DNA from 2 places in the Rummeliibacillus sp. GQ308 genome. Region 2 is predicted to be linked to the other one. Evidence: predicted binding sites of a transcription regulator. Region 2 holds the regulator's gene; the other holds the start of a gene.
The links. The regulator Rex, encoded in region 2, represses fermentation and respiration genes when NADH is low (regulators of the CRP and FNR family bind a similar motif). The targets are predictions, from matches to a motif close to TTGTGAAATATTTCACAA.

Region 1 (3,425 bases), on a different contig from region 2:
CCAATAATTTTTGGAATGATGGTATACCATACCATGTAAGCTGGTAATAACCAGAAATACACAAGTGCATGCCCGAAATACCAGAATAAAGTACGTGATAAAAGAATATCAACTCGTTCTACTAGGCCAAGTGACCAAGGTAACAATTGGAATAATACTTCAGCAGCTACGCCGAGAGTTGCAACAAACCACATTAAGTTATTGCAAACGACCATGAATGAAAGTAAAGGTGAAGTTTGTTTTGGATTTTCTTTGCGCCATTGTATCCAACGCATTGCTTGTGCAAGTCCTCCGATCCAAGAGCCAACAATAACAAGTGTTAGGCCTAAATAGTAAATCCAGTGTGCTTGTAATGGGGCATAGAAAGTATAGAGAACAGACGCTTCATTTAAAAGAACCATCGCAGCTGCCATTGCAGTACCAGCTGTCATGATCCAAAATCCGATCCAGCCTAGTAATCTTTGTTTATTTGATAGGGTACCAGATGTACGGCTAACCGCTGCAATTTGAAAACCATAGATAAAGAATGTAGTAAGTATTAAACCTAGCAAAACACCATGTACAGTTAAAACTTGATAATAGCCGATGCCAAAAGGTAATTCAAAATGCCCCGAACGAACTAAAACTTGCAATAGACCTGCAGTTCCACCCAAGAATAGAGCTATGAATGCAACATAAATATGAGCCATAGAAAGTTTAGCATCTTTAGGATTTACTTTAAGAAGCTCAGCTGTTTTTCTATTAACCTTACTTGCAACTGTTAGACTATCATTTTTGACTTTTGATTGATCGATGACTGTTTGACTCATTTTTTATCCACCACCTTAAGCATAGAATGCATTTGCGCATGGCCAACTCCGCAATATTCGTTACATACAATTAAATACTCGCCAGCTTTATCAACTGTTGTCACATATTCAGAAACATAGCCTGGTTCTAGCATCATGTTGACATTCGTACCGGATATTTCAAAGCCATGTACAACATCTTTAGAAGTAGCTATAAACTTAACCTTAGACCCTACAGGTACTTCTAGTTCTGGTGGGTTATAGTAAAAGGCAGAAGCGAGTACTACTATTTCATAATCCCAATCTTTACTTGAAACTTTGTGAACACCAGGTTTGTTAAATGGTGCAATTTGGTCTACCTTTTCATGATTTATTGTGTTTTTGGCACTTGGTGGATGACTGCCGTTATGAAATGCCATGATTCCTGTAATTAATAAAAATACGATTAAAGATCCGCCACCAAATAAAAGCCAATACTTTTCATATTTATGCAGATGCATTTTTTTCCCTTCTTTCCTTTATTTAAAAACGTTCTAAAAATAGGCCAAAGCATGCAGCCCACGTAATTACTATAAAAGCGCCTAATGCAAATACTAAATAGAGTGTTCCTTTTAGGTTTTCTTCTTCTTCATGTTTCTTGGGTGCCATCGAAATCGCTCCTTTCAATTAAATCAAAACATTTATTCTGCAATAGTTTGCAAGAGGGAAGCTTCTTCAATAAATAATCTAGAACGAGATGAATTAAGTTTTACTTCGTCCGATTATTGGGCTGTAAATAACCGAAGAAAGAAGACTTCTCTGAATGAAGTTTTGCTTTATTGTTTGAGTAAATGATATAAAAAAAATATAGGTTTAGATGTGATAAAAATCACACCTTTTGACTAAAAGTGTGAAAGAAGTGTGAAAAGGAATGTGTGTTTAAGAGGGTTAACGAGATGAGATGATAAAAATCTATGAAAAATAATGATATAAAGAGGGTTTTAAGTGAGGGTACCTTTAGAGGGTGATTAAAAACTCCCAAATATGTCTTTAACAAACTATGAGTAATCTGGATATAAAAAAAGAAGCTTTGAAAAAGCTTCTTTTTTCTAACTCGGATCCATCGCTAGCAATATGGTTAACTTTCCGATGGCATCTATATCAACAGGAAGTATGATTGCTTGATTATAGCCAAGCAGTTTTGTATGGCCCACCATAACAGTTGGTGGTGTAATATCTAATACTAATTGTTGTGCAGCAACATATGTACAAAGATTGCCAGCAATCATATTGCCAAACTCTCCTGTAAAAGATTCCAGCATTTCACCTTCAAGCTTCATTCCGAACATGGCTTCACTAATAGTACTGAAAGTTTCTGGAGAGGAATCTATAATAATTCTACCCTTTAAATCTCCCACCATGCCGATTAAAACTCCGATTTCGGATTGTTCGTAAGGTTCTTTAGAAATGGATGGAGCTGAGACATGGACGTCGTTCGGTAAAACAGTTTTGAGTGATTGAATCATGCTATTGAGTATAGTTTGTACTTGTATCGATGTGCTCATTGAAAACTCCTTATGTTATGACCTTTTTAATATAGTATCACGCAGCAAAAGAATTGAATAGTTGTTGACGTCACATAGTTTTTTTATTATGATGAAATTAACAAATGAGAATGATTTTCATATTCACTGATTAATTTCTTTAAAAGGAGCGTTTCAGATGGTTTATGCATTCGTTGGTGCGACACTTATTATTTATGGGGCAATAGGCAAATACATTTTTAATCAAACCTCCACGCATTTAAAATAATTTTTTTAATCCTTCTAATAATAGAAGGATTTTTTTATTATAGGCATGGTAAAATAGCGTTAAGGCAAAAAAGGAGGAAATGATTTTCATGAGTCATTTTGAAGAACAACTACATCTGCTGCTAAAACAGACTGCAATGCAATATTTAATCTATCAACATAACGAAGACCAGGAAAGGCTTCAAAAAACGAAATTATTTGCTGAAAAGCTTATTAATAAAGAATATATGATTGCCTTTGCAGGTCATTTCTCTGCAGGTAAATCTACTATGATTAATGCGCTGACAGGGGATGATCTCCTTCCTTCTTCTCCTATACCAACAAGCGCAAACGTTGTAAAAGTACATAAATCGGATGAGAATTATGCCATTGCATACCTAGTAGATCAAAATCCTATCAAATTTGATGACGGGTATGATATTAAAACAGTAAAAGAATTCGCTAAGAACGGTGCCTTGGTTTCTCAAATTGAAATTGGCCATAAAGATTCTGTTTTGCCAAAAGGCATAACAGTAATGGATACACCAGGTGTTGATTCGACAGATGATGCGCATCGTTTATCTACGGAAACGACACTGCATTTGGCTGATATTGTTTTTTATGTAATGGACTATAACCATGTCCAATCAGAATTAAACTTCCAATTTACAAAGAATTTAATGAAGCATAATCCTAATGTTTATCTAATTGTGAACCAAATTGATAAACATAAAGAGAGTGAACTAACCTTTCAGGAATTTTCCGATTCGGTGTATCAATCATTCTCAAATTGGGGGGTAGAGCCAAAAGGGATTTACTTTACCTCATTAAGAGACTTTAATCTTCCTTACAATGATTATAATAAAGT
Region 2 (3,425 bases):
TTCCAAAAGATTCGCACTTGTGAGAAGTAATCATTGAATGACTCACTTCTTCCCCGAATAACATGACCTTCCACTTTTGTCGGATAATGAACATAGCCTCCTTCTTCCGGTGACGATGTATGAGGTGTGTTGCCCATTAACGAGTTATTATGATAGTTTACTTCGTTTTCATCAATTCTCATTCTCATGGTACCTCTGCGCTGATTATTATGGAAAGGACAGAGCGGTTTATTTACAGGTAATTCGAGATAGTTGGCACTGCCAAGGCGATATTGCTGTGCATCCCTATAGGCTATTAATCTACCTTGTAAAACAGGATCATTTGAAAAGCCAATGCCCGGCACTACGTTTGCGGGGTTAAACGCGATTTGCTCACTTTCTGAAAAATAGTTGTCAATATTACGGTTGAGGGTCATCTTACCGATAAGTTGAACTGGTACAAGCTCTTCAGGCCAAAATTTTGCGGGATCCAATATATCAAAGTCAAACTTGAACTCATCCTCCATCGCGATTAATTGTACACCTAGTTCATACTCAGGAAACGCTCCCTTATCAATAGCTTCACGTAAATCTTTTCTATGGAAATCTGGATCAATACCGCCAATTTTCATAGCTTCATCTTGTAGAAGAGAGTGTACGCCTAGAACCGGCTTCCAAACAAACCTGACAAACGTTGCTACGCCTTTTTTGTTGACGAATAAATAAGTATTAATAGACCAAGACTCCATTACTCGGTAATTCTCTATGATGCCGCGGTCAGACATAATCCATGTTACCATGTGAAGTGCTTCTGGATTATTCGCTACATAATCCCAAAAGCGGTCATGTGCACCTGTAGCTGTTGGGATGTCGTCACTCTGCTTACTTTGATATGCATGCATGGCATCAGGGAATTTCATCGGATCTTGGTTAATCAATACAGGCATCGCAATGGTAGTCAAATCATAATTGCCCTGTTCTGTATAAAACTTAACGCCTAGGCAACGCAAGTCTCGTGCCGTATCATATGAACCTTTCGGGCCTTGGACAGTAGAAAAACGAACAGCTAAAGGCGTCTTTTTTCCGGGTTCTTGGAAAAGGCACGCCTCAGTCACGTGCTCCATCGATTGATAACATTCAAACTCCCCATAGGCTCCATAGCCCCTAGCATGCACGATTCGTTCAGGAATCTCTTCATGTACAAAATGCGACATTTTTTCAAGGAACCAATAGTCCTCGTGAAGAGAAGGACCACGGACCCCTGCTTTTAATGTTTCCGAGTCATTAGAAATTTTTCGCCCTTCCTGGGTTGTTAACGGTTTTCCTGCATTACTTTTACGATATTGATCTAATTGTTCTTGCTTCGCATCTTTTTTAACTGATTTTTTATTTTGCGAGTACTTATCCATATAATCACCTAACCTATCTTATAAATGACTAACGTTATAACCATATGCAATCATTTATCTCGATATACATTTCATTTAAGGTTTGGAAGCCACCTTTCAACAAAAAAAGTGGCGCACAAGTAAATAACTTGTGCGCCACTTTTATCTATTTGTATAGAAGTTAATCTATCTTTCGTCATTACGCATGAAATAGCTTAATGTCTGTAGTTCTACTGTCAAATCGATTGTATGTACACGTACATCATCAGGAACATGCAATGTGACAGGAGCGAAATTTAAGATGCCTTTTACCCCCATCGCGACAAGCCTATCGGCCATTTGCTGTGCAGAACGGGCGGGTATCGTTAAAACAGGCAACTCCGCTTTGTATTCTAAAAATTTTTCTTCTAATAATTCTGGCGGAAAAACAGGAATATCATTGATATACTTACCTTCTTTTGTTCCGCTTGTATCAAATGCTGCAACAATTTTCATATTATGGTTCTTTTGAAAATTATATTTTAACAAAGCACTGCCAAGATTCCCTACTCCTATAATGGCTACGTTCATACGTTCATCCTGATCTAATACACCGCGAAAGACCGTTAATAAATATTGGACTTCATAGCCGTACCCTTTTTTGCCGAGTGCTCCAAAATAGGAAAAATCACGGCGAATTGTTGCAGAGTCAATGTTCATCGCTTCACTTAATTCTTTGGAAGAGATTCTTTCTTGCCCATCCTCTGCAAACTTTAAGATAAAGCGGTAATAGAGAGGCAGTCTTTTGGTTGTAGCTTGTGGAATTTTACTTGTGGACTTCACGCTTTTTCCTCCTGCTAGCAAATCAAAATCCCTTCAATAGTACATGATAATTAGCTTTTTTGCAAAGTAATCCTCGTTGCATACCCTTTCGACTTCCTATAAACTAGGAGTGAACTGAGGTGTAAATATATGATCGTTTTACAGGTCAATCAATTATATAAATCTTATATGGGTGATGAAATTTTAAGCGGAGTTAAATTAGAAGTGCAGCATCGTGACCGCGTTGCCCTCGTTGGAAGAAATGGCGCGGGAAAATCCACCCTTTTAAAAATTATCGCAGGCAAACTTTCATATGATTCTGGCGAAATCATTAAACCAAAGGATATTCGGCTTGGCTATTTAGACCAACATGCCGGATTAGAATCGACCCTATCTATTTGGGAAGAAATGATGACGATTTTTGAACCGTTGAAAAAGCTGGAACAAACCATTCGTACACTAGAACTGAATATGGCTGATCCTGCGGTCTATGAAAATCCTGATCAATATGCAAAGGTCATGACAGAATATGATCAATTGCAGCATGATTTCAAAGAACGAGGCGGCTATCAATATGAAGCTGATACTCGTTCTATTCTGCACGGCATGCAGTTCTATCCTGACAGCTTTGATCAAAAAATATCTGAGCTATCTGGAGGGCAGCGTACACGTCTCGCCCTTGCAAAACTATTATTAAGCAAGCCCGATCTGTTGATTTTGGACGAGCCAACCAACCATTTAGATATCGAGACACTAAACTGGCTCGAAACCTTCTTAAAGAGTTATGATGGAGCGATTTTAATTGTATCCCATGACCGTTATTTCCTCGATCAAATCGTTTCGATCGTTTATGAAGTATCACGCCACCATGTCAACAAATTTACTGGAAACTACAGTAATTACCTGGATCAAAAGGCAAAAAACTATGAACGTGACCGCAAGCTGTATGAAAAGCAACAAGGCGAAAAGGCAAAGCTAGAAGACTTTATACAAAAAAATATTGTGCGAGCCTCTACAACAAAGCTCGCACAAAGCAGGCGCAAGATACTTGAAAAAACAGAGTGGATGGATTCTCCAGAAGGAGATGAAAAATCCGCTACTTTCTCATTTGAGATTGAACGCCAAAGCGGCAATGATGTGTTGCAGGTGAATGACTTAACAATAGGCTACGAAGGAATTCCTGTCTCTCAAAATATCCAGCTGCATGTTTACCGTACAGATCGGATCTCTTTAGTCGGCCCGAATGGCGTGGGAAAA

Region 1: a site for Rex is predicted at 1,645-1,662, ahead of AC6CHJ_RS09365 (cytochrome c oxidase subunit 2A). Genes of this name have one in related genera too.

Annotation. Positions count from the first base shown of each region.
Region 1 is NZ_JCAXDQ010000001.1:1,869,071-1,872,495, reverse strand. Features, by position in the region: gene AC6CHJ_RS09375 (b(o/a)3-type cytochrome-c oxidase subunit 1) at 1-689, opposite strand, end outside; gene AC6CHJ_RS09370 (cytochrome c oxidase subunit II) at 806-1,288, opposite strand; gene AC6CHJ_RS09365 (cytochrome c oxidase subunit 2A) at 1,311-1,436, opposite strand; gene AC6CHJ_RS09360 (chemotaxis protein CheX) at 1,877-2,332, opposite strand; gene AC6CHJ_RS09355 (dynamin family protein) at 2,668-3,425, shown strand, end outside.
Region 2 is NZ_JCAXDQ010000006.1:70,748-74,172, forward strand. Features, by position in the region: gene AC6CHJ_RS15880 (catalase) at 1-1,388, opposite strand, end outside; gene AC6CHJ_RS15885 (redox-sensing transcriptional repressor Rex) at 1,554-2,189, opposite strand; gene AC6CHJ_RS15890 (ABC transporter ATP-binding protein) at 2,319-3,425, shown strand, end outside.